One region of the Pseudodesulfovibrio sp. lm2024 genome, then DNA from elsewhere that is predicted to be linked to it. Evidence: riboswitches for the same ligand, from Rfam matches in the RefSeq annotation. Region 1 holds a riboswitch; each other region holds the start of a gene.
The links. Region 1 has a riboswitch for cobalamin ahead of ACR42D_RS06055 (sirohydrochlorin cobaltochelatase). Riboswitches for the same ligand answer to the same signal wherever they lie in the genome.
Positions count from the first base shown of each region.

Region 1 (10,490 bases):
TGCAGGCCGACCTGAGCAAGAAGCTCGATATCGACGATGACGCGTACGGCGCCGTGGTCTGCGTGGGCACATTGACCTATGGCCACGTGGACGCGACCGCCTTCGACGAACTTATCCGCGTGACCCGGCCCGACGGGCATATCTGCTTCACCATCCGCGAAGGGGCGTACGAGGACTACGGGTACCGCGACCGCATGATCGCCCTGGAAAAGGCGGACGCCTGGGAGTTGGTCAGCATGGAGGAGGCGGACTACCTCAAGAACGAGAACGTGACGTGCAAGCTGTGCACCTACAAGGTCCTGGCCGAGGGTGCACCGAATGCCTAGGATCACCGCACCCCGGCGGACGAAAGAGGAGGACCATATGGTCCTCCTCTTTTTGTTGACGAAACGAAACCATTCAAAAGTCAACGTCCGCAATAGCGCCCCCCCCTGCGAAGCGGCCCAAAAAGTTTAGGAAGGAGAGAGGGGATGGGGGTCCGGGGGAAGGGGAGAGAGGGGTACAGCCCGGGTACATAGGTAACACATTAGCCCGGGAACAGGGGTAACACTTTGGGCATGAGAGCCTGGAGGTGCCCATGCCCTGGAATGAGGTCAAACCTATGGATCAACGATGGCTGTTTGTGATGGAGGCGCAGCTTGGCGCCGAGGCCCTGGCGGCATTGTGCCGCAAGTACGGCATCAGTCGAAAAACAGGATACAAGTGGCTGAAACGATACCATGAACTCGGCAAGTTCGGATTCATGGAGCTGACCAGGAGGCCGCGCGGTTGTCCGCATAGGACGCCTGTTGAAATGCGGGAGGCCGTCGTGGCCCTGCGCAAGGCGTGGCCGGGCATCGGGCCGCGCAAGATCGCCGGTGAGCTGCGCAATCGGGGGCTCCGGCCCCCCTCCCACAGCACCATCGCCCTCATCCTCAAGGACGCGGGGCTGGTCAAGGCGCGCAGGCGGCGCAACGCCCGGTTTCGGCAATGGCCAGGCACGCTGACGGAGCCCGAGCATCCCAACCACGTCTGGAGCGTCGACTACAAGGGCTGGTTCAGGATGCTTTGCGGAAGCACCTGCTATCCATTAACGATTATGGATAGTTACAGCCGATTTCTCGTGGGGTGCGAGGCCCTGTCCCGGCCCGCCTTCGCGCCCACGCGGGAGGCCTTCGACCGGACTTTCGCCCGATTCGGCCTGCCCGAAATAATCCGCGTGGATAACGGAACGCCGTTCGCGGGGGCGGGAGCGGGCGGCCTGTCCCGGCTGAGTGCTCTTTGGCTGCGGTTGGGGATCGACGTGGAGTTTATCGAGCCGGGCAAGCCGCAACAAAACGGGGCGCACGAGCGGATGCACCGCAGCCTCAAGCGGGAAATCCGCCTGGGCAGAGGGCTGCGGCAACAGCAGCGCCGCTTCCGCGCCTGGCGTCGGCACTACAACCACAACAGGCCCCATGAAGCGTTGGGCATGGCCGTCCCAGCCCAGGTCTACGTCCGATCGGAGAGAAGATATCCAGCTGAAATACCGGACTTTCAATACGCCGCACAGCACACTGTCCGGCGGGTCAAAAACACCGGGGAAATCAAGTGGAGGGGCCGCAGGCGGTACATCAGCCAGGGCCTGGCCGGCAGTCTGATCGGCCTTCTGGAAAACCGCGCCGGCGACTTGAACATCTACGCCGGATCAGTCCTGCTCGGCATCTTGCCCGCCTCCGGTTCCGGGGGCCTGATCAGGCCCCCGGAACCGGTAGACGAACAATAAAAGTGTTACCCATGTACCCGGGCAGAAGTGTTACCCATGTTTCCGGTTGCACAGGGGAAGCCCTTTTCAAAGGGTTCCCTCTCTCCCCTTCCCCCGGCCGCCGGAGGCAACCGCTAACAGCGGTTCATGCGCGCCAGGGCGTCGTGGAGGTGGCTGAGCCAGATGTCCACGAGACGGTCGTATTCGCCCGCGCCCTTGAGCACGGCCTCGCACTTGATGCCCGCCTTTTCCAGGCGGGTCTGCCAGCTGGTCTCGGAGTCGCCGACCATGTCGCGGGCGGCGTGCCAGCCCGCACCGAAGAGGAAGGGCAGGAGGTGGGCCTTTTTCACGCCGTCGCGCCGGAACCGTTCGATGATCGCGTCGATGCCGGGTTCGGCCTCCATGGCGCCCATGTGCACGGACGGATCGCGCTTCTGGAAGGCGCGGTGCAGGGCCTCGTAGTAGACGTTGCCGTCGTGCTTGGTGCCGTGGCCCATGAACAGCACGGCGTCGTTTTCGCCCTTGCCCTGCTCGGCGATGGCCAGGACCGCGTCGGCCACTTCCTCCACGCCCGCCTCGCCGGCCACCAGGGGAAAGCCGACCTCCACGCGGGTGAAGCCGTGCTCGCGGAGCATGAGTTCGTTGGCCAGGCCGAGGAGTTCGTGGAACTCGGTGCCCGGGATGAGATGCAGGGACTGGACGGCCACGTGGGTGACGCCTTCATTGAGGAGCTTGTCCAGGGCGGCGGGCACGGAGTCGACCGCTTCGCCCGCCTTCTTCATGTGCCCCCGGATGGTCTTGGAGGTGTAGGCCACGCGCACCGGGATGTCCGGATAGGCCGCCCTGACCCGCTCGGTGATGTGGGTCAGCGAGTCCATGGCGTTCTCGTGCCGTGAGCCGAAGGCGGCCAGGACGATGGCGGTGCTCACGATTTGTTCCTCTTGACCAGGGCCAGGGAGAAGTAATGGGGCTGCTTGGGGGCATCCTTGATGTCCATGAGAATGGACTCATCGTCCATGTCCAGGCGGGAGACGAGAACCGTGGTGTCGGCCAGGCGGAGCTTGGTCAGCAGGGCGCGAATCTCGTCGAAGTTCTTGTACGCCTTGAGGATGACCGCGTTGTCGGCGGTGTTCAGCTGCTCCTCCAGGCGGGCGGGATCGGCCACGCCCGAGGTGATGAGCAGGGATTCCTTGGACTCGCACAGGACCAGGCCGATGCGCGCGGCCGCAGCGTGGAAGGAGGTGATGCCGGGCACGGCGCGCAGGCGCAGGTCCGGGTTCATCTCCAGCAGGGTGCGCTGCAGGTAGCCGTAGGTGGAGTAGGTCAGTGGGTCGCCCAGGGTCAGGAAGGCGGCGTCCCGGCCGCTGTCCAGGACTTCGGCCACGAGTCGGGCGTTCTCGGCCCAGGCCTCATCCAGGGTGTCCTGGTCCTTGGTCATGGGAAAGCCCAGGCGGATGATGCGCACGCCTTCCTTGAGATGCGGTTTGGCAATGGAGTACGCCGTGGAATAGTCGTTCTTGGTGGAGGCGGCGGCAAAGATGACGTCCACCTGTCCGAGGACGCGCACGGCCTTGAGGGTGAGCAGTTCCGGGTCGCCGGGGCCTACCCCGATGCCGTAGAGAGTGCCTTTCTTGGTCACGTTGTCTATCCGTTCTGTTTTTGTCGGTAGCCGACTGTGTCTGTTTTGCGCTGGCCCGTCAACTCGGGGCTAGGGGTGCAGGAGCTGGTATACGGTGTCGATGCCTTCGAGCAGGCGCAGGGTGGGGCGCGAGACCAGGTGCTCGTCCACCAGAAAGACGTTGCGGGTCAGGACGGCCTTGATGCGCGAGGCGGCCGGGCTGCCCACGATGTCCTTGACGGAGACGTCGTTCATGGTTCCGCGCTGGGCAAGGTAGACGTCGATCCGGCCGCCCTTGTTCAGCAGCCGCTCCAGGCCGTAGTCCGCGATGTTGGTCCCGTGGCGGGGCCGGGCGTCGGCGGCCACGTTGATGCCGCCCGCCTTTTCCAGCACGAACAGGGGCATGGAGCCGGGCGAGAAGGTGGCGGATTTGCGGTGGATGGATTCGAAGAACACGCCGGGCAGTTCCTCCTCGGGGATGGTGCCCAGCCGGTCCTCGGCGCGGCGCACGCCGTCGCGGAAGTCCTCGATCATGTATTCGGCCTTGGCCTGGCGGCCGGTCAGGGCCCCCAGGGTGCGCCAGTAGCCGAACATGGCCTCAATGGAGTCGGGCTGGAGCGAGACCACGGTGACGCCGTGGCGGGCGAGCGCGTTCCACAGCCCGGCGTAGGCGCGCATGTGCATGGGCCGGATCAGGATCAGGTCGGGCTTGGCGGCCAGGAACTTCTCCACCCCGTCGCGGGCGTTGAAGGCGGGCTTGCCCAGGGCGGCGGCCGGGTAGTCCTCGTCGGTGGACACGCCGATGATCTGCTCGTCCAGGCCGAGGGAAAAGAGGTTTTCGGTGTGCGCGCCGTACAGGGAGATGATCCGGGTGAACGGTTTGTCGAAGGAGACGGTCCGGCCCGAGTCGTCGGTGATGGTCCGGGCCTGGGCCGTGGAGCAGAGGAACAGGATGAAGGCGAGGGTGAAGAAGAGGCGTTTCAAGATCAGTTTCCTTGGATATAGACGATGTGCGGTCCGTATTCGGTTTCCAGAACGGCGGCGCGCACGCCGAAGACCGCGTGGATGTTTTCGGGAGTGAGCGTGCGGGAAACGTTGCCATAGGCGTGAACGGCCCCTTTGTCCAGCATGACCAGGTTGTCGCAGTACCGGGCGGCCAGGTTCAGGTCGTGGAGCACGGCCACCACGGTGCGGCCCGCTTCGGCCAGCCGGACGAGCTCCTCCATGGTCGCCATGGCGTGGCGGATGTCCATGGCCGAGGTGGGCTCGTCCAGGAGCAGGGCCGGGGTGTCCTGGGCCAGACCGCGCGCCACGGCGGTGCGCTGGCGCTCGCCCCCGGACAGGTCGGCCACGGCGCGGTGGCGCAGGCCTGTGAGGTCCATGGCGGCCAGGGCCTGTTCCACGCGCTTTATGTCGCGCGGGCCGGGACGGCTGAACCGGGGGATGTGCGGGTGCCGCCCCATGAGCACGGTCTCGGCCACGGTGAACGGGAAGCGCAGGGGCTGGTCCTGGGAGACCAGGGCGCAGAGCCCGGCCAGCCGGGCCGGGGGGCAGGCGGACACGTCCTCGCCGTTGAGGCGCGCCGCGCCCGAGGTGGGCGCGAGCAGTCCGGCCAGCAGGCCGAGCAGGGTGGACTTGCCGCTGCCGTTGGGACCGATGATCCCGTGGACCATGCCCGGGGCGAACCCCAGGTCCAGGCCGCGAAGCACCGGCGCGTCGCCGTAGGCGAAGCCGAGGTCCTGCAGGGTGAAGGTGGCGCTATCCACGGGCCAGCCTCCGGGAGCGGCTGAAGATCCAGCAGAAGACCGGGCCGCCGATGAGCGCGGTGAGCACGCCGATGGGCACCTCGTGGGGCAGCAGGGCGCGGGTCACGGTGTCGGCCAGCAGGAGCAGGATGGCCCCGCCCAGGCCCGAGGCGGGCAGCAGCCAGCGGTTGTCCGGGCCCACGACCATGCGCATCAGATGCGGCACGATCAGCCCGACAAAGCCAATGACTCCGCTCACGGACACGCAGACCGCGCTGACCAGGGAAGCGGTCACCAGCAGGATCAGGCGCACCCGGCCGGTGTCCACGCCCAGGCTGCGGGCCGAGCGGGTGCCCAGGCTCATGATGTTCAGGTCGCGTCCGTAGTAGAGGCAGATCGCGAAGGCCGCGATGGATGCCGAGCCGGCCAAGGCCGCGTCGTTCAAGGTGCGGCCCACGAAGCTGCCCATGAGCCAGAAGACGATGACCGAGACCCGCTCGTCGGCCAGGTACTTGATGAAGCTGATGCCCGCCGAGAGGATGGCCGAGACGATGACCCCTGAAAGGATGAGCGAGGCCGGGGACAGCTCGCCGTCCCGCCCGGCCAGGGAGATGACCGCGAAGAGGGTCAGGGCCGCGCCCGCGAAGGCCAGGACCGGCAGGGTGGCCGGGCCGAAAAAGGAGAGGCCCAGGAGCAGGGCCAGGGCCGCGCCGAAGGCCGCGCCCGAGGACACGCCTAGGGTGAACGGGTCGGCCAGGGGGTTGAGCAGCAGTCCCTGGAAGACCGCGCCCGCCACGGCCAAGCCGAAGCCCACGGCCGCGCAGGTCAGGATACGCGGTAGGCGGACGTCCAGAAGGATGCCCGCCGTGGTGGTGTCCAGCGAATCCGCCGCCCCCCGGAGCCCGTTCAGCAGCCCGCGCAGGACCTCGCCCGGCGGGATGGGGATGACCCCCAGGCCGCAGGCGGCCAGGGCCAGCCCGGCAAGCGCTGCCGCGAGCAGGGCCACGGTCAGGCCGTTGCGAAGGGGGGTACGGGAGGCGGCGGTCGTCATGAACCTATTCCGCGCCCTGCTTTTGGGCCATGGCGTCCTTGACGTGGTCCACATAGATGTCGGCCCAGGCGTCCATCATGCCCAGGCCGTTCAAGTCGGGGGTGACCTTGTATCCGGCCTTGGTCAGCATGACCTTCCACGAGTCGTCCTCATCGCCCGCCATGTCGTTGGTGGCATGGTCGCCGGCCACGATCATGAACGGCTTGAGCAGGATGTTCTTCTTGCCCGCGCCCTTGAGCTGCGCGGCCATGTCGTCGAACCCGGGAAAGCCTTCCACGCAGCCGATGTAGATGGGGTAGTCGTATTCGTCCTGCAGCACCTTCTGGAATTCGGAATAGATGCCGGTGGAGAAGTAGTCGTTGCCATGCCCCATGTAAACCAGGGCGGCGTTCATCTTGCGGGCGTGTTCCACATCGGCCTTGAGGGCCTTGGCGGCCTTGGCCAGGTCCTCGGTGTAGGGATGGTCCTCACCGGGCATGCCCAGGGCCGGACGGCCCAGAGCCAGGCGGACAAAGGGCGCGTGGCGGGGCTTCAGGGTGCGGATGGATTTCAGGGAGCCGACCAGGGTGATCAGGTCGTGGAACTCCTCGCCCGCGAAGACGTGCAGGGACTGCACGGTGATGTCGCGGTAGCCGTCGTTCTGGAGGTCCGCGATGGTGGCCAGGGGGTGCTTGACGTACAGGACCTCCTCCGGGATGTCGGCGTGCGCCGTCTTCCAGGCCGCGTCGTCCTGGCGCTTCTGCCAGATGCGGCGGATGATGTTCGAGGTGAAGGCCAGGCGCACGGGCACGCCGGGATTGGCCGCCTCCACCTTGGTCTTGATGTTCAGGATGGATTTGACCGCTTCGGGGTAGGAAGTGCCGAAGGCGGCCAGGACGATGGCCGGTCTGGCCGGGCCCTCGTCGTGGTGCCCGGCCTGGGCCGGTACGGCCATGAGCAGGACGAGCAGGAGGAAGATGGAGTTTCTGAACAGGTTCATCGATGTTCTCCGAAAGGGGCGGGTCCGGGAAATGAATAACCCCTTCCTCTTCGAATTCAGAGGAAGGGGTCCGTATTATCCCTTCGATACCTCGGCGGCAAGCCCACGTACCACCGTGGCAAGTCCATTGCGCGCATCAGGCAGGTCTTCCGGCTGGTCCCTCCCGCTGCCGCCTTCCCAGGGAGACCCCAGTGGCATGAATGGCAGCGGTTCGGCAGGACGTCACGGCGGCGGGTCCGCTCCCGATTCGCACGGGATTCCCTATTGAGTCCGAGGACACCTGAAGATTGAGGATTATGCTCCGGGCGGCGGTTATGTCAAGGACGAGTCGGCGGCCTTGGCGATGCGATCCTGGAATTGCTGGATCATCTCCTCGGCGTCGATGACCAGGGCGTCGGATTCGCCCATCATGCCGTAGCCCAGGATGGGGATCTGGAAGATTTCATGCACCGGCACGGTGAAGCCGGTGATGACCACCTGCTGCTGGCGGAGGACTTCATCCACCAGGATGGCGCCCTTGTAGTCGCCCACCCGGACCACGATGGCCTGGGCCATCTCGATGTCGTCGATCTCCGGGGTCAGTTCCAGGAGGTCGGCCAGGCGGAGCAGGGAATGGACCTCGCCGCGCACGTCCACGGTCTCGCGGCCGTCGGGCAGCTGGACCACGTCGTTGTGCCGGGGCATGTAGATCTCGACCACGTCGCGGCTGGGCATGATGAAGGTATCGCCGCCCACCTTGCAGACCAGGGCGTCCACGATGCCTTCGTTGGCCGAGCGGTCCAGGGGGATGACGATGGTGAAGGCCGCGCCCTTGCCGAGCGTGCTCTTGATGGACACCTCGCCGTCCAGGGCGACTTTGATGGCGTTGACCACCGCGTCCATGCCCACGCCGCGCCCGGACACGTCGGTGATCTTCTCGGCCGTGGAAAAGCCGCTCTGGAGGACGAACTGGAGGATTTCCTCGGTCTCGTATTCCTTGTCCGGGTCGGCCAGCCCCTTTTCCAGCGCCTTGGCCAGGATGCGGTCCGGGTCCAGGCCGCGCCCGTCGTCGCCGACCTGGATGAAGGCGCTGTCGCCCTTGCGCCAGGCGGACAGGGTCACGGTGCCGGTCTCGGACTTGCCCGCGGCCTTGCGCCCCTCGGGGTCTTCCAGGCCGTGGTCCACGGCGTTGCGCAGCAGGTGGACCAGGGGCTCGTTCAGGGATTCCACGATGGTCTTGTCCAGGGCCAGGTCGTCGCCCTTGACCTCGAAGTCGAGCTTCTTGCCGATCTTCTGGGACAGGCTCTTGACCAGCCGGTGCATGGGCATGAAAATCTGCTTGAGCGGCACCAGGCGGATGGCGTTGACCTCCTGCTGGAGCCGGGTGATGACGTTGTCCAGCTCGCGCAGGCTGGAGGCCATCTGGGTCATGCTGGTGGCCCCGCCCTGGGCGATGACCGCGTAGGTGACCATGAGCTTGCCCACCAGTTCGATGACCCGGTCGAGCCGGTCGGTGGCCACGCGGATGGAGGAGATGGCCGCGGGCGCACCCTTGGCGTCGGCCTTGGATTCGGCCTTGGGCTCGGGCTTGGCGTCGGCCTTGGATTCGGCGGGCGCGTCCTCTTCCTCGGGCGCGTCGGCCTCGGCAGTGGGCGGTTCCGAGAACGCCTTGGCCGCGTCCTCCTCGGATTCCTCTACTGCCGGGGCGGACGGCGAGCGCTTGATCTTGGCCAGAGCGTCGGCGCTGCCCTCAAGCAGGCCGCCCAGGGCGAAAAAGAACTTCTTCTGGGCCTCGCAGATGCCGAGCAGGGAGGTGATGATGTCGCTGCTGACGGGCGTGATGCCGTCCTTGAGCATGTCCAGCAGGGCGATGACCCCGGCCGAGGAGAGTTGCATGCACGACAGGCCGAGTGCGTCCACCACCGCTTCGACCCCCTGGCCGGTGGCGTCCACTTCGAGGATTTGCTGTTCGATGTCCTCGATGCACTGGATGATGCTGTCTTGCATGGCTTCCCCTTATTGCGCGGTGAAATAGGTTTCCCTGTCGGGATAAACGGAGATGGTCTTGTCGAAGCCCCACCCGATGAGCGTCTGCTTGGCGTCCGGCGAAAGGGAGCAGGCCGCGATCTTGAAGGTCGTGCCCATGCTGGCCACGGCGGCCCACGCGCCGGAGCCGAAGGTCAGCACCCCGCCGAGGTCCAGGAGCACCGGGTCGCCGGGCTCGATGAACAGGATGGCCGAAATGATCGGCTTGACGTGGCCCTCCAGGTGGACGCGCGGGTCCTTGACCGTGATCACGGTCACCCCGTCCCGGGTCTCCACGTCCACGCCGGCTCCCATGGATTCGCCCTCGGACTGCTCGCTGGAGGACGCCTCCTTGATCAGGGCCAGGACTTCCTCGCGTTCCCCGGTGTCCGTGTCGCCCTCTCTGAGCTGTTCCAGAACCTGGAATATCATGTTCACCCCGCGCGAGAGCAGGGTCACGTTGTCCGGTGTCGACTCGACTTCGCCGGACTGTACTTTTTTCAGGAAATCCTCAATCTTGTGGGTAAAGTGGGAAGCTTCTTCAAAGCCCGCCATGAACCCGGTAACGCCCTTGATGGTGTGCAGGGGGCGGGCCAGGATCTCGATGCCCTGGGGCAAATCCTCGCCCTCGAGGAGTTCGAGACCCTCCATCACCTGGGGGTAGTACTTGTCGTTGACTTCGGAGAAGAACTCCTCGACCATCGGGTCTTCGCTCATGACGGGTCCTCGGCTTTATTTGTGCAGGAGCCCGAGCTTTTCCAGCTCGGCGTACAACTTGTCCTTGGCGACCGGCTTGACAATGTAGGCCGAGGCCTCGCCGTCGTGGAAGGTCCGGATGACCGTCCGGGGGTCGTCCAGAGCCGTGGTCATGATCACCTTGACCCTCGGCCGGTAGTTGTGTTTCGTCTCGAGGTCCCGAATCTTCTGCAACGCTTCGATCCCGTCCACCTCGGGCATCATGATGTCCATGAGAATCAGGTCGTACGGCCTGTTTTCGTCATGGCCCATCTTGAACGCCTCCACCGCCTCCCTGCCGTTGACCACGATGTCCACCTCGAAAAGGGTCATCAGGAACGACCGCAGGACCTTGCGGCTCAGGAATTCGTCTTCGACAATGAGTGCACGCATTTCGTTCCCCGCTTTCTTACCTTGGAAAGAGAATTCACATCTTCTTTTCCTACGTAAAATGAAAAAATGTCAATATGATGATAGGAATTTATAACTCGCATCACATTATAATCTGGCCGGTTGCGTCGCCTTGAAGTGTGTCCGGGGTTGCCAAACCATTGCAGAATGGATACCAACGCCGCATGCCCAGACAGATAACGGATGAAAGGAAGAAACGTATCGACGAGGTGCTGTCCCGGCGG
Region 1 covers NZ_CP195092.1:1,332,358-1,342,847, forward strand. Annotated here, with positions in the region: gene ACR42D_RS06020 (class I SAM-dependent DNA methyltransferase) at 1-326, shown strand, start outside; gene ACR42D_RS06025 (IS481 family transposase) at 602-1,744, shown strand; gene ACR42D_RS06030 (sirohydrochlorin cobaltochelatase) at 1,858-2,652, opposite strand; gene cobI (precorrin-2 C(20)-methyltransferase) at 2,649-3,362, opposite strand; gene ACR42D_RS06040 (ABC transporter substrate-binding protein) at 3,432-4,325, opposite strand; gene ACR42D_RS06045 (ABC transporter ATP-binding protein) at 4,328-5,107, opposite strand; gene ACR42D_RS06050 (FecCD family ABC transporter permease) at 5,100-6,137, opposite strand; gene ACR42D_RS06055 (sirohydrochlorin cobaltochelatase) at 6,142-7,116, opposite strand; cobalamin riboswitch at 7,239-7,415, opposite strand; gene ACR42D_RS06060 (chemotaxis protein CheA) at 7,429-9,102, opposite strand; gene ACR42D_RS06065 (Hpt domain-containing protein) at 9,112-9,837, opposite strand; gene ACR42D_RS06070 (response regulator) at 9,853-10,248, opposite strand; gene ACR42D_RS06075 (TrmH family RNA methyltransferase) at 10,431-10,490, shown strand, end outside.

Region 2 (10,490 bases), 1.6 Mb from region 1:
AAATCCACTCCCTGCTGCAAAAGGCCCTGGCGGTCGTCCCGGCCCGCAGGCTCTGGGTCAACCCGGACTGCGGGCTGAAGACCCGCGCCTGGCCCGAGACCCTGGCCTCGCTGGACAACATGGTCCGGGCCGCCCGCAGGCTGCGCGAGGAACAACGCTAACCACCACTCCAGACCGGGCGGGAAGAAGGCTTCCCGCCCGCCCCTCACAAGGATACCCCATGAAGATCATCGACCGCATCAAGGACAAATCCCCCTTCCTCTCCCTCGAATTCTTCCCGCCCAAGGAGCGGGAGCAGTGGCCCCGCTTCTTCGGCCAGGTGGAACGGCTGGCCGAACTCGACCCCGTCTTCGCCTCCGTGACCTACGGGGCCGGAGGGTCGTTCCGTGACAACACGCTGGACATCGCCGCCGAGATGCACAAACGGTTCGGGTTGACGGTCATGTCCCACCTGACCTGCGTGGGGGCCGAAAAGCGGTCCATTGCCGAGTACGTCAACCGGCTCCGGGACGCAGGCATCCACGACGTCCTGGCCCTGCGCGGCGACATGCCGGGCAACGAGGAGGATACCTGGAAGGACTTCCGGCACGCCTCGGACCTGGTGGAGTTCGTCAAGGCGGACTGGCCCGAGATGGGCGTGGCCACGGCCTGCTACCCGGACGCCCACCCCGAGTCCCCGTCCATCGACGACGACCTGCGCTGGACCTGCCACAAATTCAACGCGGGCTCGGACTTCGCCGTGACCCAGCTATTCTTCGACGTGCGCCGCTACCGCGACCTGGTCCGCCGATTGGAGTCACGAGGCGTGACCGATCCCGTGCTGCCGGGCATCCTCCCGGTCCTGAGCATGGCGTCCTTAAACCGCATCCTGTCCCTGTGTGGGGCGAATATCCCGCTCAAGCTCTACCTGGAGCTCCAGGAGGCCGACAGGCAAGGCGGCGACGAGGCGGTACGGCGCAAGGGAATCGAGATCGCGCGACGCCAGGTGCGCGAGCTGCTGGACCTCGGCGCGCCCGGTATCCATTTGTATTCCCTGAACAATGCCGATGTCTGCCTGGACATCCTGTCCGAGGTGCCGGAACTGGGCAGCTGACCCGGCAGAGCCGGTTGGGTGAATTCGGCCCTTGCGCTTCACCCCGCCTTTGGCTACTCTCGAGAAGTTCTAGATGTCCTTCAGGTGGCCCCAGGGCCATAACAGGGAATCCGGTGCGAAGCCGGAGCGGTCCCGCCGCTGTAATCCCCTTGAAGGTCCGGCCCACATGCCACTGCCGCGAGGCGGGAAGGCGGGCCGGACGGGGAGAGCCAGAAGACCTACCTGAAGCGTTTCCTGCCGGATGCGGATCGCGGAACCCGCATGCGGACAAGAATGAAGCCCACCCGATAACCGTCGCCGGGTTCGCGGTTCCGCCGCGACACCGTACATCGGCGACAGCGCAGGCAGTTTCACCGCGGCCGCACTTTGACCGTGCGCCGTCCTCCGCGTTGCCTGCAAGAGACTTACATGCCCAGCAAAATCCTCAAACGAGACGGTTGCATCGAAACCTGGTCCACCAAGCGGATCGGCACCGCCATCTTCAAGGCCCTCAAGGGCAGCGGCATCAAGGACCCGCTGCTGGCCGACCGGCTGGCCGGCAAGGTGGCCAAGAAACTCAAGGACGTGGACATCCCCGAACAGGAGCAGGTCCAGGATATGGTCCAGGAAGTCCTCATGGAGGCCCGCCTGTACAAGGTGGCCGAGCGGTACATCATCTACCGCGAAAAAAGGCGCGAGCTGCGCTCCCAGGACGAGGCGTTCCTGGACATCGCCAAGGTCACGGACGGCTACCTGAACAACGTGGACTGGCGGGTCAACGAGAACTCGAACATGACCCATTCCTTCCAAGGGCTGATCCTGCACATGGCCGGTTCGGTCCAGGCCCGGTACATGCTCGAGAAGTACCCCGAGGAGGTCCGCCTGGCCCACACCCACGGCTACTTCCACATCCACGACCTGTCCTTCGGCCTGGCGGGATACTGCTCCGGCTGGTCCCTGCGCGACCTGCTGCTCGAAGGATTCAACCTGCGCGACCGCTGCTCGTCCACCCCGGCCAAGCACTTTGACGCGGCCTGCGGCCAGATGGTCAACTTTCTCGGCACCCTGCAGAACGAATGGGCAGGCGCCCAGGCCTTCAACAACGTGGACACCTACCTGGCCCCGTTCATCCGCAACGACGGGCTGAGCTACCACGACGTCAAGCAGCAGATCCAGAAGCTGCTGCACAACCTCAACGCCACCTCGCGCTGGGGCGGGCAGTCGCCGTTCACCAACTTCACCCTGGACTTCGTGCCGCCCGCGCACATCGCCAAGGAGGCGGTCATCATCGGCGGTGAGCTTCAGGACTCCACCTACGGCGAGTACGCCGAGGAAATGGCCATGTTCAACCGGGCCTTCCTGGAGGTCATGCTCGAAGGCGACGCGGACGGGCGCATCTTCTCCTTCCCCATCCCCACGTACAACGTGACCAAGGACTTCCCCTGGGAATCCGAGGAAGGCAAGCTGCTGCTCAAGATGACCGCCAAGTACGGCGCGCCCTACTTCCAGAACTTCATCAACTCGGACCTCAACCCCGAGGACGTGCGCTCCATGTGCTGCCGTCTGCAGATGGACCTGCGCGAGATCCGCAAAAAGACCGGCGGCCTGTTCGGCGCGGGGGACCTGACCGGATCCATCGGCGTGGTCACCCTGAACCTGCCCAAGCTGGCCTACCTGGCCCACAACGAAGAGGACTTCATGGACCTGGTCACCGAGTACGCCCGGCTGGCCTCGGAGTCCCTGGAGTTCAAGCGCAAGGTGGTCCAGAAGAACCTGGACGCGGGCATGTTCCCGTTCTCCCGGCGCTACCTCAAGAACGGGTTCAAGGGCCACTTCTCGACCATCGGCCTCATCGGCGGCCACGAGGCGTGCATGAACCTGCTGCACAAGGGGCTCGACACCCCGTCCGGCTCCCGGCTCATGCAGCGGGTGCTCAATCTCCTGCGCAGGCTCGTGGTCCAGTTCCAGGAGGATACCGGAAACCTGTACAACCTCGAGGCCACGCCCGGCGAAGGCACCTGCTACCGGCTGGCCAAGATCGACAAGGAGCTGTACGCGGACATTCACACCTCGGGCGACGAGACCCCGTACTACACCAACTCCACTCTGCTGCCCGTGGGCATCAGTTCGGACGTCTTCTTCGCCCTTGAGCACCAGAACGACCTGCAGACGCTGTACAACGGCGGCACGGTCTTCCACACCTTCCTGGGCGAGGCCGCCCCGGACGAGGAGAGCGTGAAGAACTTCCTGCTCAAGGCCATGAGCAAGACCAAGATCCCGTACATCTCGGTCACGCCGACCTTCTCGGTCTGCGAGGACCACGGCTACATCTACGGCGAGCACTTCAACTGCCCGACCTGCGACAAGGAGACCGAGGTCTACACCCGCGTGGTCGGCTACTACCGCCCGGTGGGCCGCTGGAACAAGGGCAAGCAGGAAGAGTACAGGGAACGCGTCGAATACTCGCAGCTGAGCTTCTGCTCGTCGGCCTGCGAACCCGCTTGCGAGCCCGCCGCCTGACCTGATACGGGAACGTGATGATACTCGACGCCAACCAGCTCGCTTCCATCCGGCAGCACAACGACGAGGAACTGCGCAGGGGCAGCCGCGCCACGCACGGCTACCCGGCGCGCACCGTGCAGGACCTCCTGCACACCGTCGAGGCCCTGAAGAAGGAAAAGAAGAAGTGGAAGAAGCTGGCCCAGGACCGGGGCAAGACCCTCAAGGCGATCAGCGACCTGGCATCGGACCAGTCCGACTGACCCCGGCCCCGGCGCGACAAGACAACCAAGGCCCGGCCTGCACCATGCAGGCCGGGCCTTTTTCATGAACTCCCCCTCCAACTCCCCCGCACAGTGCGCATCCTTGAAAGTCGAGCTATCTTTTTTCATTTTCATATGTGTCAATTGACACGTTTTTCATAATGGTGTTATTTAACGCAATCTTTTCCGAAACAAGTACTCAAAGTGAGGAGTTCATGCACGTTTTCATCCAATGCCGTGCGGGCAGGCTGGTCCTGGCCGCATTGGCAGGCCTGCTGGTCCTGTGCACCCTGGCCGCGACCCCGGTCCTGGCCAAGGATACGCTCACCCTGGCGGTCAAGGGCGAGCCGGACGACGGATACGATCCCACCCTGGGCTGGGGGCGCTACGGCAATCCCCTGTTCCAGTCCACCCTGCTCAAGCGCGACGAGAACCTGAACATCGTCAACGACCTGGCCACGGACAAGACCCTGTCCAAGGATGGGCTGACCTGGGACGTGACCATCCGCGAGGACGTCCAATTTTCCGACGGTTCGAAACTGACCGCCGAGGATGTGGCCTACACCTACAACACCGCGGCCAAGGCGGGCGGCAAGGTGGACCTGATCAACATGGACAAGGCCGAGGCCACCGGCGAATACTCCGTGCGCATCACCCTCAAGAAACGCGACACGACCTTCATCAACCGGCTGGTCAGCCTGGGCATCGTGCCCAAGGCACTGCACGGCCCCGGCTACGCGCGCAAGCCCGTGGGCTCCGGCCCGTACAGGATGGTCGAATGGAACGAGGGCCAGCAGATGATCGCGGAAGTGAACCCGCACTATTACGGGGACAAGCCCCACTTCAAGCGGCTGGTCTTCCTGTTCACCGACGAGGACACCTCCTTCGCCGCGGCCAAGGCGGGCAAGGTGGACGTGGTCGTGGTCCCGCAGGCCCTGGCCGTGCAGACCATCCCGGGCATGGTCCTCCACCCGGTCAAGAGTGTGGACAACCGGGGGCTGATGTTCCCCTGCGTGCCGAACACCGGCAAGGTCACGGACAAGGGCGCGCCCATCGGCAACAGCGTGACCGCCGACCCGGCCATCCGCAAGGCCATCGACGTGGCCGTTGACCGCGAGATGCTGGTCAAGGGCGTGCTCGAAGGGTTCGGCCGCCCGGCTTACGGCCCCTGCGACGGCCTGCCCTGGGACAATCCGGAGAACGTCTTCAGGGACGCCGACCCGGACGCCGCGCGCAAGATCCTGGCCGACGCGGGCTGGAAGGACGCGGACGGCGACGGCATCGTCGAAAAGGACGGGGTCAAGGCCGAGTTCACGGTCATCTACCCGGCCGATCGGGCCATCCGCCAGTACCTGGCCCTGGCCGTGGCCGACATGCTCAGGCCCGTGGGCATCCACGCCGTGGTCGAGGGCAAGCGCAGCTGGGACGAGATCAAACACCTCATGCACTCCGAGGTCATCGTCTTCGGCTGGGGGGCCCACGACCCCATCGAGGTCTACCAGCTCTATTCGAGCCGTCACGCGGGCGAGGGCTTTAACAACCCCGGCTACTACAAGAACGCCAAGGTTGACGAGTACCTGGACGCGGCCGTCGCGGCCGAGAGCTACGAGGCCTCCCTGCCCCTGTGGAAGAAGGCCCAATGGGACGGTACGACCGGCAGCAACAGCCGGGGCGACGCGCCCTGGGTCTGGCTGGTCAACCTGGAGCATACCTACTTCGTCAGCGAGCATCTGGACGTGGGCGTCTCCCAGGTGGAGCCCCACGGCCACGGCTGGCCCGTGACGGCCAACATCCAGAAGTGGACCTGGAAAGACTAACCAACCATCCCCCGGGGCGCGGGCTGCCCGCGCCCCGGGATCGGAACGAGCCGCAATGCACGCCATTTCACCATCTTTCTGCCTGGGCAAGCTCGGGCGTCTGGCCCTGATCCTGTCCCTGGTCTCGGTCCTGGCCTTCACCCTGGTCTCCCTGTCGCCGGTGGACCCGGTGAACGCCTACATCGGCATCGACCGCATGCAGATCAGCCAGGAGCAGGAGCGGCGCATCACCGAGCGCTGGGGGCTGGACAAGCCCGCGCCCGAGCGGTTCGTCATCTGGGCGGGCCACGTACTCAGGGGCGACCTGGGCCAATCCATGATCTTCAACGAGCCGGTGACCACGGTCATCGGCAAGCGGTTCGTCACTTCCCTGTGGCTGATGGCCTCGGCCTGGCTGCTGTCCGGCCTGCTCGGCTTCGTCCTGGGGGTCACGGCGGGCACCAACCGCAACTCCCTGGCCGACCGCGTCATCCGCGTCTACAGCTACACCCTGGCCTCCACCCCGTCCTTCTGGATGGGGCTGGTCCTGCTGGCCGTGTTCTCGGTCTCCCTGGCCTGGACGCCCATCTGCTGCGCCACCCCGCCGGGCGTGTCGCCGGATGACGCCACCCTGTGGCAGCGGCTGCACCATCTGATTCTCCCGGCGGCCACCCTGTCGGTCATCGGCGTGGCCCAGATCGCCCTGCACACCCGCGAGAAGACCATCGACGCCATGAACAGCGAGTACGCCCTGTTCGCCCTGGCCCAGGGCGAGTCGCGCGCGGGCGTGGCCTGGCGGCACGCGGTGCGCAACGTGGCCCTGCCCGCCGTGACCCTCCAGTTCGCCTCCCTGGGCGAGCTGTTCGGCGGCTCGGTCCTGGCCGAACAGGTCTTCTCCTACCCCGGGCTGGGCAAGGCCACGGTGGAGGCGGGCATACGCGGCGACGTGCCGCTGCTGCTCGGCATCACCCTGTTCAGCGCCGTGTTCGTGTTCGCGGGCAACCTCATCGCCGACATCCTGTACGGCGTACTCGACCCGCGCATCCGCGTCGGCGCGGAGGAGGCGCGATGACCACCGCCACCGCCTCCCCCACTTTGTCCCAACGGATACACCACGTGGCCGGGCGGCTGCGCCTGCTGGACGGCCGGGGCCGCGCCGCCTGGGTGCTCTGCCTGTGCCTGGCATACTTCGCCGCCCTGGCGACTGCCTCCCGGCTCATGGGCGATACCGGGCTGACCACGGATTTCCTGCACAAGAAATTGCCGCCCTGCCTGGAATACCCCTTCGGCACGGACTGGCTGGGCCGCGACATGCTTGTGCGCACGGTCAAGGGATTGACCCGCAGCCTGGGCATCGGCCTGCTGGCGGCCACGGTCAGCTCCGTGGTCTCGGCCGTGCTCGGCACCCTGTCCGCGACCATGGGCAAGCGGACCGACGCGGTGGTGACCACGCTCATCGACCTGGTCATGGCCACCCCGCACCTGGTCCTGCTCATCCTGGTCTCGTTCGCCTGCGGCGGCGGGGCCACCGGGGTGATCATCGCCGTGGCCGTGTCCCACTGGCCCCGTCTGGCGCGCATCATCCGGGCCGAAATCCTGCAGCTCAAGCAGGCGGAATACGTCATGGTCTCGCGCAGGCTCGGCCGTTCCCCCTGGTGGATTGCGCGCAAACACATGCTCCCGCACATCGTGCCCCAGTTCACCATCGGGCTGATCCTGCTCTTCCCCCACGCCATCCTGCACGCGGCCGGGCTGACCTTCCTCGGCTTCGGGCTGTCGCCGCACAACCCGTCCATCGGCATCCTGCTGTCCGAGTCCATGCGCCACATCTCGACCGGCTACTGGTGGCTGGCCATCCTGCCCGGCCTGTCCCTGCTGGTCACGGTCAAGCTCTTCGACGTGCTGGGCAACGGCCTGCGCGTCATCACCGATCCAAAAACCAGCCAGGAGTAGCCATGCTGTCGGTCCACAACCTGTCCATCGAATTTTCCCGGTACGACCGGGGATGGCAACGCTGCACCCTGCACCCGGTGCGCGACCTGTCGCTGCACATCGCCCCGGGCGAGATCGTGGCCGTGGTCGGCTCCAGCGGCTCGGGCAAGAGCCTGCTGGCCCATGCGGTCCTCGGCCTGCTGCCGGGCAACGCCCGGCACACCGGCGACATCCTGTTTCAGGGCGAGCCCGTAACCCCGCGCAACGTGAAAAGGCTGCGCGGCAAACGGATCGCCCTCATCCCCCAGTCCGTGGCCTACCTGAACCCGCTGTCCAAAGTGGGCAGGCAGGTCTACCGGGCCTCGCGCCTGAGCGGACAGTGCTGCATGGACGCGGCCCGGAACACGGACCACGCCTTTGCCCGCTACCACCTGGAGGCCGGGGTCAAGGCCATGTACCCGTTCCAGGTGTCGGGCGGCATGGCCCGGCGGGTGCTGACGGCCACGGCCACGGCGGGCGACGCGGACCTGCTCATCGCGGACGAGCCGACCACCGGCCTGGACGCCGAGGTCATCCGCCAGTCCCTGGACCACCTGCGCGAGCTGGCCGACTCGGGCAAGGGGATCATGCTCATCACCCACGACATCGACGCGGCCGTGACCATCGCCGACCGGGTGGCGGTCATCTACGCCGGAACCACGGTGGAGACGGCCCCGGCCTCGGACTTCGCGGGCCGGGGGCGGCTGCGCCACCCATACACCCGCGCCCTGTGGAACGCCCTGCCGCAGCAGGGATTCCGTTATGTGTCCGGGAACCAGCCCTTGGAGGACAGCCGGGTCGAAGGCTGCGTCTACGCCGACCGCTGCGCCGACCGCTCCGAGGATTGCAAAAGCCCCCAGCCGCTGCGCGCGGTGGGCGGCGGACAGGTGAGGTGCTGCCATGCTTAAGGGCGACAAACTGTTTTTCCGCTACGAGACTTCGTCCTGGATCATCGAGAGGCTGACCTTCTCGGTCCGGCCCGGCGAGGTCGTCGGCCTGCCCGGCCCCAGCGGGCGGGGCAAATCCACCCTGGCCAAGCTCCTGGCCGGACACCTGGCTCCCCAACAGGGAACGGTCACCTGCGACGGCCAGCCCCTGCCCCGGCGCGCCTTCAGCCCGGTGCAGCTCATTTTCCAGCATCCGGAGCTGACCATGAACCCGCGCTGGAAGCTGGGCGACAGCCTGAACGAGGGATGGCGGCCCGACGGACGCACCCTGGCTCGGCTGAACATCGAACCCGCCTGGCTGGGCCGCTACCCGCACGAACTGTCCGGCGGCGAGCTCCAGCGACTGGCCCTGGCCCGGGTCATGGCCCCGCACACGCGCTATCTGCTGGCCGACGAGATGACCGCCATGCTCGACCCCAACACCCAGGCCATGGTCTGGGACGCGGTCCTGCGCTGGGCCAAGCGGCACGGCGTGGGCGTGCTGGCCATCAGCCACGACCGCAACCTTCTGGGCCGCATCGCCCACCGCATCGACGAGACCTTCGCGCCTGCGGACCGGGCCGAGTCCCCGGATATCCACCGCGCCGCCGCCTGACGAATCGTAAGACCGGTCTCGCGGCGGCGAACCGCTTTGCCGGACGCCTTCTCCCATATAAAAAAAGGACTTCGCGCCGTTGCCCGAAATCCTTTGTTTTTTTATCCTGTCAATGGAGACCGCCTCAGTCCCCTTCCGGGAGCCGGTCGAACCGGGGCAGGCCTTCCAGCCCGTTGTCCCAGTTGGCCCTGTTCGCACAGAAGATATGCGCGTCGGGCCGGATTGGCACATCGCAATCGAGGCTCCCGGCCGGGACCACCAGGAGCGTCCCGTCCATCTGGAGATTCGGCAGGGCCGAGCCGCACTCGGCGCAGAAGCTCTTTATGTGGCCCGTGGCGTTGAAATCGAACGTGCGGACCAGATCCTCGCCGCGCAGCCAGCGCAGCCCGGCCGTGGACGAAAAGAGGTTGGCCGCATGGGCGGACCCGGTGTCCTTGCGGCACCGCTCGCAATGGCACAGATAGAAACTCTCGAATTCGCCTTCCACCTCGAAAGCGACCTTGCCGCACAGGCACGATCCCGCGTATTTCACCGAACGCCCTCCTTTCTTATTACCGTAAACAGCGCCGAAGCCGAGCGCCAACCATGCGGTATCACATGCGACGCCCCTTGCCTACGGCGCAAAAAAGGCCCGGAGGAAACTCCGGGCCGTTTTTTGCGACTGGATGCGCCGGACGGTTGCGCCCCCGTCCCGTTATTCCAGGGCGGCGGCCACCTTTTTGAGGACCTCCGGGATCTCGATGGACTGCGGACACTTCTCCAGGCACTGGCCGCACTCCACGCACTGGGAGGCGAAGCCGGGATCGCGTTGCAGCACCGTGCCCGCGGCAAAGGAATTGTACATGTGCTTGGCCTCGGCCTCGTTGCCGAACATGTGCAGCTTGTTGAACATATCGAAGCAGGTGGGGATCTGGACGCCCGCCGGGCACGGCATGCAGTAGCCGCAGCCGGTGCAGCCGATCTGCATGAGTTGACGGTATGTGTCGGCCACGCGCTTGACCAGGTCCAGCTCTACGCGGGTCAGGGAATCCGATTCGGCCTGCCCGGCCACGCCCAGGTTCTGGCGGACATGCTCCTCGTCATTCATGCCGGACAGGACCACGGTCACCTCCGGGTGGTTCCAGACCCAGCGCAGGGCCCATTCGGCCGGGGTGCGCCTGGTCTCGGACAGATCCCAGATGTCGGCCACGGCCCGGGGCGGCTCGGGCAGGGCCAGATTGCCGCCGCGCAGGGGCTCCATGATGACCACGCCCATCTTCTTGGAGGCCGCATATTCCAGCCCCTTGGTCCCGGCCTGGAAGTCGGTGTCCAGGTAGTTGTACTGGATCTGGCAGAAGACCCAGGGGT
Region 2 covers NZ_CP195092.1:2,915,917-2,926,406, forward strand. Annotated here, with positions in the region: gene metE (5-methyltetrahydropteroyltriglutamate--homocysteine S-methyltransferase) at 1-161, shown strand, start outside; gene ACR42D_RS13765 (methylenetetrahydrofolate reductase) at 221-1,093, shown strand; cobalamin riboswitch at 1,159-1,333, shown strand; gene ACR42D_RS13770 (ribonucleoside triphosphate reductase) at 1,502-3,592, shown strand; gene ACR42D_RS13775 (hypothetical protein) at 3,610-3,834, shown strand; gene ACR42D_RS13780 (ABC transporter substrate-binding protein) at 4,050-5,651, shown strand; gene ACR42D_RS13785 (ABC transporter permease) at 5,707-6,702, shown strand; gene ACR42D_RS13790 (ABC transporter permease) at 6,699-7,583, shown strand; gene ACR42D_RS13795 (ABC transporter ATP-binding protein) at 7,586-8,509, shown strand; gene ACR42D_RS13800 (ABC transporter ATP-binding protein) at 8,502-9,143, shown strand; gene ACR42D_RS13805 (GFA family protein) at 9,268-9,675, opposite strand; gene ACR42D_RS13810 (aldo/keto reductase) at 9,838-10,490, opposite strand, start outside.
Region 2: another riboswitch for cobalamin. It lies ahead of ACR42D_RS13770 (ribonucleoside triphosphate reductase); the one in region 1 lies ahead of ACR42D_RS06055 (sirohydrochlorin cobaltochelatase).

Region 3 (10,490 bases), 1.6 Mb from region 1:
TGCAACCTGGGCGAGGTCCGGGCCCTGTTCCGCGAGGAGACCATCGACGCGGCCATCCACTTTGCCGGGCACAAGGCCGTGGGCGAATCGGTGCAGAAACCGCTCATGTATTACGAGAACAACCTGCTCAGCCTGATCAACCTGTGCAAGGGCATGGGCGCGGGCAAGGCCAGGAACATCGTCTTCAGCTCCTCGGCCACGGTCTACGGCCTGTCCGACCAACTCCCCCTGACCGAGGAGACCCCGACCAGCGCCTACAACCCCTACGGCCGCACCAAGCTGTACATAGAAGAAATCCTCAAGGACCTGCACACGGCCGAGCCGGACTGGAACATGTCGATCCTGCGCTATTTCAACCCGGTGGGCGCGCATCCCTCGGGACTCATCGGCGAAGATCCCGCCGACATCCCCAACAACCTCATGCCGTACATCGCCCAGGTGGCCGTCGGAAGGCTCGAGAAGCTGAGCATCTACGGCGACGACTACGACACCCCGGACGGCACGGGCGTGCGCGACTTCATCCACGTGGTGGACCTGGCCCGGGGCCACGTGGCCGCCCTGCGCAAGCTCGAGGAGGAACCCGGCTACACGATCCACAACCTGGGCACGGGCAAGGGGTGCAGCGTACTCGAACTGGTCCACGCCTTCGAGCGGATCAACAACGTCACCATCCCCTACGAGATCACCGCCCGCCGCCCCGGCGACGTGGCCGCCAACTACGCCTCCACGGACAAGGCCAGGCGCGAACTCGGCTGGGAGGCGACCCACACCATCGAGGACATGGTCCGCGACACCTGGAACTGGCAGTCTAAGAATCCCCGGGGCTACCGGGACGCCGAAGGCTAGAACGCGGCCCGCGTGCAAAACGCAACGCCCACTGCGGCGTCCATGCCGGCAGCGGACCGGCACCTGTCTGTCGGATTTCTTAACGAATGGGAGCGGGCCGTCGGCTTATCGGCGGGACAAGCGAGCCCGGCAACAACAAATGCGCGTTGTCTAGGCGGTATAGTACTCCATCATGGCGTCCACCGTGGAGACAGTTTCCGGGTTGCTTCCCTCGAACACCCCGACCATGGTCACATCGCGGTCAACCTTGTGGCGCAGCCGCCTGCAGTAGAACGAGACCGTCTGCGAGAGATGAGGCAAGGTGAAGAACACCTCGAAAAATGAGGAGGTTGCGAGCTTATCCCCCAATTCCGGAGGAATGTCCTTGAAGGATATCCGCAATCCACCCTGGGAAATGTCGTCCACCACCACCGGATAACTCCGCATCTCCCTGTCGGAAAACTTTACGCATGATATGGCGGGAAGCGACACATCCACCCGGTGATAGCGCCGCCGCTCCTTGCCGTTGACGGACCAATCCCGGCTGACGAAATCTTTCAGAGCCCCTTCCACGAGGCTCGAAACATACTGGGAACAGTCCACCCCTTCTGCTTTGGCGACGCGCTTAAGTACCTGAAAATTTTCCCGATTCATATCGAAACATATTTTCACCGATTCAGACATCTTTTCAACTTCCTCAGGACGTATCGTGCCGTGTGCGGGGCGACCCCCCGGAGCCCCATTCCAATGCCTCAACAATCTTTAATTTTTTGCAATAAACATACCGCAAGCGGTGCCCGGTCCACCCCTCCTGCCCGACCGGACGGACGCCGTGGGTTCCATCCCCGGCCACGTCCGAAATCGCTCCGAGATTGTCGAATTATATAGTGGAGCTATGCTCAACGGGCCGCCCCTCAACCGGACGAAAAAAAGCACGCCTGTCACCCACGCGGAACAAAGCCGCGTGGACCGGCCCCGGAAAGACCCCGGCCATGTGTCTGACAATCCGACAGCTGACGGAAAAGAGGCAGAATCCCGCAACATTGCGGCCCCGCCTTTCATCGCATTGCAGCAGCCGGTAATTATTGTGGAAATGTGACGAATCCCGAGGGCACGTCCCTGACTCGCCGGGCGCGGCCATCCGTGTGTCCCAGGGGGAGGATCGGACTGGAAGGACTACATGAGAAAGCGCTGGACGCGCGGCTTGTCGTCGGATTCGTCCGAGACCTCGACGCCCACTTCCACCGGGTCGTCGAGAACGATACGCGTGGGAAGGCACTCCAGGGTGGCGACCGAGTCATCCACCTGGAAGGTCACGCTCAGCCCTTCGATCTGCTTGAGCATACCGGCGAACACGTGACCTTTGTCTTTGAATTCAAGGAGCATGCCCTGGCTGGAGATGTTCCGAATCTGGACGGGGAAGACCATGATCTCCCCGCAGGACTTCAGCACCTGGACAAGTCCGGGGATCATGACGGACCTGCGCGGGCAGCTTCGCCTTTCGAGCGCATCCGGGCCGTCTTCCGCCGCAGCGCTCCCAACGAGCGCTCCAAGCCGGTTGACGATCTCGGTGAGCGCCGCGTCATCCTTCACGGCGACATGCATCCGCTTATTGGTCTTGTAGTCGTACATGTGATTTTTTTATGCAAATTTCGCGCCAGAGGGGACGTCGGCAACGAGAAAAACCCCGATCAAGGCTCGTCAGTTGGTCTTGAGGGACAGGTTGTGCTTGCTCAACAGCTCGTACAGGCGGGCGCGGGAAAGGCCGGAGAGCTTGCAGGCCGTGGATATGGAGGCGTCGCTCAACTGAACCAGCCGTTGCAGATAGGCCTGCTCCATGGCCTCCACCGCTTCCTGGCGGGCAGCCTTCATGATCGGGAACTCCTCCGCCGTCGTGGGCAGGGAAAACAGGCTCGGCATGGAATTGACACCCGGCTGCGGCTGGTCGTTTTCACCCATGTCCTGGAACACGCGACGCATGCGCAGCTGCTGGGGAAGATGGTAAATATTCAGGTACTTGGAGAAGCGCGCCTTCTGTAGCGAGACATGCAGGACGTTGACCAGCTCGCGCACGTTGCCGGGCCAGTCATAGAGCCGCAGGGTCTCGATGAACTGCTGATCGACCTCCTTTTCCTCCATGCCGTTCTCCTTGCAGAGTGTGGGCAGGTAGTGGCGGGTCAGCAGTTCGATGTCGCCGTTGCGTTCGCGCAGGGGCGGCAACTCAATGATAAAGCTCTGCAGCCGGTAGTAGAGATCGCTGCGGAATTCGCCCCTGGCGACCATCTCTTCAAGGTTCCGGTTGGTGGCGGCCACCAGCCTGAAATCGCTGTAGACTTCCTTGCTGGAGCTGAGCGGACGGAAGGTCTTTTCCTGGAGGACGCGGAGCAGAGACTTCTGGATGCCCAGGTCGAGGTCGCCGATTTCGTCCAGGAACAGAGTGCCGCCGTGGGCCAGATGGAACAACCCCTTGCGGTCCTGGTCCGCCCCGGTGAAGGACCCCTTGGAATGGCCGAACAACAGGCTCTCTGCCAGGGTCGACGGGAGGTTGGTGCAGTCCACCACGATGTACCGCTTGTCCTTGCGGTCGCTGTTGTTGTGCAGCGCCCGGGCAAAGAGTTCCTTGCCGGTTCCGGTCTCGCCGGTGATGAGCACGTTGCCGTTGCCCTTGGCGGAGATGGCCAGCCGTTCGAGGCACTGGTTCAGGGCGGTACTGTCGCCGATGATCTCGTCGCGGTCCAGGGTGTCGGTCTGCTCTTTCTGGACAGTCTTCTGCTGCAACAGGTTCTGGATGACCTGGCGGAAGCGGTCCTCTTTGATCGGTTTGACCAGGTAGTCCTTGACCCCGGCGGCAAAGGCCTGAGAGATGGAGTCGGTATCCGACTCGCCGGTGAGCATGACGATATCCACATCCGGGTCGAGTTGGGTCAGACGGGGGATATGGGTCAGCCCGTTGCCCTCGTGCAGGTTGAGATCAAGGAAGATGATGTCGAAGTGGCTGCTCTTGAGAAGCGTCAGCCCTTCTATCCCGGAGTACACGCAATGGCAGTCGTAGCCCATCTTCTTGATGATGGACTCGACGGCGGCGCACTGAAACGGGTCGTCGTCTATCAGCAGTATCTTTCCCACGAACGGTTCCACTCCACGGTTCCTTGTTCAATAGCCTGCGGCCTGTCAACGGACGATGGACAAAAGTTAGCGATTCTATACATAGGCGCGTTTTTTCTGTCCATAGGAGAAACTCCCGATTCCGTTTTTTCCGGACAAAGACCGGCCGCGTGAATAAAAACCGCGCCAACACTCGATTTGAGCATACCCCCCTTTTCCGATTTTTCAAGACTTTCCGGATCGGCCCGAATGGCGACACGGACGGCCCGCCCCCTATGGACGGAGGCGCGGCCCACCGAAAAAGGCCGGGCAGTCCGCAGACTGCCCGGCCATCCATTACGATAATAACATGGATCAGAGGGAACGCTTCCTCTTGCGGCCATAGAGCAGCAGGCCCAGACCGCCGAAACCGAGCAGCAGGAAGGTGGAGGGTTCGGGAGCGGGAACCCGGGCTTCGCCGAAGAGCACGTCGTTGCCGCAGGTCATGGCGAATCCGTAGGTGAACGCCCGGAGACCCGTAAAATCGAGGTTGATGTCGGACCAGTTGGTCTCACCCAGACTGTTTTCCGCGATCCAGTAGTCCCAGCCGTCGTAGCCGACGCCCGACAGAACCTCATCCAGGTCGACCCAGGCCCGGACCGGGTGGTCGTGCCTGCCCTCGGTCCCCCAAGGCCAGAAGGACTCCTGGTAGCCGGTCATATTGCCGTGTTCATAGGACAGATCCACGGCAAACAAGCCATAACCGAACTCTTCCCTGGAGATGGACCCATCCCGGTAAACCCGCAGCGTATGGTGCAGGACATAGTCCCAAGACCCGTCCTGGTTGGTGTCGAAAAACCAGTCGCCGGGCACGAGATGCCGGCCGGTGCTCGTGTAGTTCAATTGAATCCCGGAAAGAGTGTGGCCGTCGAAGATGAAATTCCCGCCGACCAGATCCGGTGCCCCGATGACATCCCGGTTGTTCTGCTGGGTCCAACGACCGTCAACCCAATCCCGGTTGTCGTTCCCGTAGCCTTCCCAGTAGTTCACATTGTCCGCGAAAGACACCGAATACGCCAGAGCGTACGGTGCCTGGAGCAGGCAGATAGCGAACAGTATAAATGCAATAAAGCGTCTCATGGTGTCTCCCACGTTGAATTCCCCGTTTTGTTTTATCGGAATTAAGCACAAAACATGCCAGACATGTAGAACACGGGTTTTGACGCCTTGAATGTGTGAAAAATGTCATCTTGCCCGACACTTTGTCGGGCTCCCTTACATTATGTGCCGGTTTGGGAATGGCAGCATAGATATTGCCCATTGAATGCGGCTGAACCGTGGACCTTCTCAATGACTGGCAAGGGCAACGCGTCCCGGCCTCCATCCCCCCGGCCGCGCAAGCCAGCCGAAAAGAACGAGAATAATTATTGGTTGCGCCTTTACACGCCATTGTGGATACTTATTTGAATGAGAATGACCAACCCACTTTCGTGAAAGGAGCATATCATGGGTGAAAGAACCGGAATCATCACGTTTCAAGGAAATCCGCTGACCCTTATCGGCCCTGAGATCAAAGTCGGCGACGCCGCTCCCGACTTCACCGTGACCACCAACGACCTGGCCCCCGCCACCCTGGCCGACTATTCCGGCAAGGTGCTGGTCATCGCCTCGGTGCCCTCCCTGGACACCCCCGTGTGCGACATGGAGACGCGCCGCTTCAACACCGAGGCAACGGCGCTGGGCGACGACGTGAAAATCCTGACCGTCAGCATGGACCTCCCCTTTGCCCAGGCCCGCTGGTGCGGCGCGGCCGGAATCGAAGCCGTGCAGACCCTGTCCGACCACGCCCAGGCCTCCTTCGGCGAGAACTGGGGCGCCCTGATCAAGGAACTGCGCCTGCTGACCCGTGCGGTCTTCGTGGTGGGCAAGGACGGCAAGATCGCCTACGTCCAGTACCTGAAGGAAATCACCGAGGAGCCCGATTACGAGGCCGCCCTCAAGGTGGTCCGCGAACTGATCGGATAATCCAGCACCCGCGCACATCGCGATTTCGGCCCGGAAGGTCTTCCTTCCGGGCTTTTTCATGCCCTGCGCACCGCCCCGCCTTGAGACGCAGCCTCCTGCCGGAGAACTTGGCGATCCCCCTCCGGCACCGTCCATCCGGCCCACTCTTAAAATGTCCGGTAAAACCGGACACCTTCAACCGGAGCGCTTGTACTTTCTCCGGCTTTTTATTGCTACGAATTTCATAAAATTATACAGGAACGACATACCAACACTTAAACATTATGGTGTAATGCAGTATGAAAAAGAACACTCTTCTCGCTCAAACGGTCCTCCTCCTGTTCCTCCTGACGGCTTCCACCGGTTTTGCCGCCGGATTCGGCCCGAAAATGACGCCGCGCATGAACGCTGCCGACATGGCCCTGAAGACAGCCATGAAAACCCTGGCCGTGAGCCCGGACACGCCGGGCTTCATGGTCCTGACCAATGCGGGCTACGGCCAGGCCGACGCGGCATCCACCGAGGCCTACCTGGACGTGGTCGCCCGGGCCACGGGCAGGACGCCGGGCACCCGAACCCTTCTTCTGGTCAACACGCCGTGCACGGAACCGCTCTGGTTCTCGGTCTTCCGCAAAGACAACCAGGCGGCCGTGTTCATCAAGCTCTCCCCTGGCGGATTCGAGAGCCAGACCATCGACCTGGCCCCGGCTTCCCTGTTCCGGCCCGAGGGCTGGGACGCCGCGCGCAAGGGGCTGGTCGGCAGCCGTCTGTTCTCCGTGGCCTCCATCTCCCTGTCCTGGGCAGAGGACGCCCCATGGCCCATGCTCAAGGGCGCCGAGCTGCACGACCACTTCTGCCCCGGCCTGAACGCCGGGTTCATGGCCAAGGCGTATCTCGATGAAAACCTGCCGCTGGGACCGGGCGACGCCTACGTCTTTGTGGGCGCGCCGCCCATCTGTGCCATGGACGCCCTGCAATCCGCCTACGGCGCGACCATAGGCAAGCACGGGGCGTATTCCGTGCAAACGGCCGGGGCCGCCGAAAAGCGAGCCCGGGACGGTGTGGCCCCGACGCTCATCGCCATGCGCGTGAACAAGAAAAAGGACACCTGCGAAGGCGTGTTCATCGGCTTTGACTGGGCCAAGTCCGAGTCCTTCACCGGCGTGACCAACGCGGACCGCGCCCCGTCCGGCAGCAAGAGCAACCCGCTGTTCTTCATCTCCCGCGTGAAAATGTCCTGGAAGCTGGCCAAGATGAATATGAAGGACAAGCTGACCTGCATCAAGGACCTCGGCCGGTTCACCGGCCCCGCCTCTCTGGCCGAAAAGGTCTCCGGCGCTGGCGCCGATCCCTACGCCCTGGCCATGTCCCACTGACGCACGGGTAAAAACGACACCTCGGATCGGGCCTGCCCCCGCATCCCGATCTCCCTAAAAAAGGCTTGGGAAGGCAACTTCCCAAGCCTTTGCCGTTTCCGGCGAGTTCATTCCGGAGAGGAACCCGGCGCGGACCTAGAGCCCGGGCAGGATGGTTCCGGCCCAGGCCGTGACGTCACCCATGTCGGGGTCCCCGTCTATCTTCAGGGGATCGCCGACCAGGACAGCGCCCAGGTCCTCGGCCTTCTCCTCGATGGCGTCCACCGCGCCGCAAAAGTATTCGTAGGACGAGTCGCCGCAACCGAAGACCGCGACCTTCTTGCCTTTGAGCCCGGCCTTGTCCAGGTTGTCGAAGACCGGCACGAAATCGTCCTGGAGCTCGATGGAGTCGTCGCCCCAGGTGGAAGACCCGAGCAGCACGGCGTCGAAGCCGTCGGCCATGTCCTCCACGGCCACGTCGGCCGCGTTCCTGGTCTCCACCGTGCGGCCGTTCTTTTCCATGAATTTCGCGATGGCGTCCGCCACGCTCTCGGTGTTGCCGGTGGTCGAACCGTAGACGATCAATACCTTGCCCATGGTGTTTTCCTCACAGTGTTGAAGTTGTGTCGTGCGCACGGGCCCTGGGCGGGCCCGGTACAGCGTGCGGACAAGGAGGAAATCATGTTCAACTCCGTTTTTGGCGGTTACGCTGGACATCCGTAGCTGCTATTGCCGCATGTCGCCTTGTTTGATTGAATATGAAAATCATTTTCATGAAACTTAGGAGGCTGTCCATTATTTGTCAACCACTCCATTTTCCAAGTTCACCTTCCTGCTTTTACGCCCGCTCCCACGGCAGGAAGATCAACCGGACCTGCGTTGCCCACGTGCATTTTCAGCCGCTCCGAACAAATGCTTGCCATTTGGGGGACGGTATAATATCAATACATCTTGATATAAGGATACGGCAAGAAACGGAAAGCGGTGAAAAGCCGCTGCGGACGGGCCGCTGTAACCGGCAGACACCCGTTGAGGACCACCGGATTCGGGAAGGGAATCAACATGACGGGGCCGGAAGCCAGAAGACGTCTTGCCGTGACGCGATGAATTCGCGACCACGCCCGGCCAAAGCGACGACAGGCGTCGCGGGGTGGGCGAGGACTGTTTTTCACCCGTAACCATGGAGCAGACATGCACGCGCACGTTTTGGGATTCCCCCGCATGGGGATCGACCGGGAACTGAAATGGGCCCTGGAAAAGTATTGGCGAGGCGAGATCGCCGAGGCCGATCTGAACGCCACGGCCGAGGAACTGCAAAAACGGCACTGGACCGTCCAGGCCGAGGCCGGGCTGGACCTCGTCCCGGTGGGCGACTTCTCCCTGTACGACCACGTCCTCGACATGGCGGCCATGCTCGGCGCGGTCCCGCCCCGCTTCGGCTGGAACGGCGGCGAACTGCCTCTCGAGACCTATTTCCACATGGCCCGTGGCGACGCGGAAAACGGCGTCCCGGCCATGGAGATGACCAAGTGGTTCGACACCAACTACCACTACATCGTCCCGGAACTGGCCCCGGACACGACCTTCGCCAAGACCGGCAGCCGGTTGCTCCAGGCGGTGGAGTCGGCCCGGTCCATGGACCTTTCGCCCAAACCGGTCCTGGTCGGCCCGCTGACCTTCCTGCTGCTGGCCAAGGAGGTTTCCGGCTGCGACCGCTGGGCGCACCTGGACTCCCTGGTGGACGCCTACTGCGCGGTCATCCGCGAACTGGACGGGCTGTGCGCCTGGATCCAGCTGGACGAACCCGTCCTGTGCACGGACCTTTCCGACAAGGCCAGGGCGGCCTTTGCCACTGCCTACGCGCGCATCCGCGAAGCGGCGATCAGCTCGCGCCTGCTCCTGGCCACCTATTTCGGCGCCTTGGGCGACAACCTGGACACGACCCTGGCCCTGCCCGTTGACGGCCTGCACGCGGACCTGGTCCGCGCGCCGGGCCAGCTGCCGGAGCTGCTGGGCAAGCTGCCCCCGAACATGACCCTGTCTCTGGGGCTGGTGGACGGCCGGAACATCTGGAAGACCGAACTGGAGACCGCCCTGCGCAAGGTCAATGCGGCCCGCCAGCAGGTCAAACCGGAGCGGCTGATGATCGGATCGAGCTGCTCCCTGCTTCACTGCCCGGTGGACGCCGCGGCCGAAACCGGCCTCGATCCTGAAATAAGGCGCTGGATGGCCTTCGCCGTCCAGAAGTGCGCCGAGATAGCGGCCCTGAAACAAGCGGCCCAAGGCAAGGGCGCGCCCGAACTGTTCAAGGACAACAAGGACGCCCTGCTGGCCCGTGGGGCCCACCGGGACGTGGCGGACAAGGCGATCCGCGAACGGGTACTGGCAATCACACCCGAGATGTACGACCGCGCCTCGCCCCTGGCCGTGCGCGCCGAGGCGCAGCGCGAGCGGCTGAACCTTCCCCTGTTCCCGACCACGACCATCGGCTCCTACCCGCAGACCGCCGAAATCCGCCGCACCCGGCTGCGCTTCCGCAAGGGCGAAATCTCGGAGGCGGAGTACGTGAAGGCCATGCGGGCCGAAATCGCCGAGGTGGTCGCCCGGCAGGAGACGCTGGGGCTGGACGTGCTGGTCCACGGCGAGCCCGAGCGCAACGACATGGTCGAGTACTTCGGCCAGCAGCTCAAGGGATTCTGCTTCACCCGGAACGGCTGGGTGCAGAGCTACGGCAGCCGCTGCGTCAAGCCGCCGGTCATCTACGGCGACGTGTCCCGCCCGACGCCCATGACCGTGGACTGGGCCGTATACGCCCAGTCCCTGACCGACAAGCCCATGAAGGGCATGCTCACCGGCCCGGTGACCATTTTGTGCTGGAGCTTCGTGCGCAACGACATGGGACGCGACGAGGTCTGCCGCCAGATCGCCCTGGCCATGCGCGACGAGGTCCTGGACCTGGAGGCGGCGGGCATCAAGGCCATCCAGATCGACGAGGCCGCCCTGCGCGAGGGCATGCCCATCCGCAGGGCCGAGCAGGCCGACTACCTGCGCTGGGCCGTGGACTGCTTCCGGCTGACGGCCGGGGGCGTCCGGGACGAGACCCAGATCCACTCGCACATGTGCTACAGCGAATTCAACGCCATCCTCTCGGCCATCGCCAGGATGGACGCCGACGTAATCAGCATCGAGGCCAGCCGCAGCAAGATGGAGTTGCTCGACGCC
Region 3 covers NZ_CP195092.1:2,905,348-2,915,837, forward strand. Annotated here, with positions in the region: gene galE (UDP-glucose 4-epimerase GalE) at 1-846, shown strand, start outside; gene ACR42D_RS13725 (PilZ domain-containing protein) at 997-1,509, opposite strand; gene ACR42D_RS13730 (hypothetical protein) at 2,002-2,298, opposite strand; gene ACR42D_RS13735 (sigma-54-dependent transcriptional regulator) at 2,527-3,951, opposite strand; gene ACR42D_RS13740 (PEP-CTERM sorting domain-containing protein) at 4,285-5,049, opposite strand; gene tpx (thiol peroxidase) at 5,416-5,934, shown strand; gene ACR42D_RS13750 (FmdE family protein) at 6,213-7,289, shown strand; gene ACR42D_RS13755 (flavodoxin) at 7,425-7,865, opposite strand; cobalamin riboswitch at 8,186-8,377, shown strand; gene metE (5-methyltetrahydropteroyltriglutamate--homocysteine S-methyltransferase) at 8,460-10,490, shown strand, end outside.
Region 3: another riboswitch for cobalamin. It lies ahead of metE (5-methyltetrahydropteroyltriglutamate--homocysteine S-methyltransferase); the one in region 1 lies ahead of ACR42D_RS06055 (sirohydrochlorin cobaltochelatase).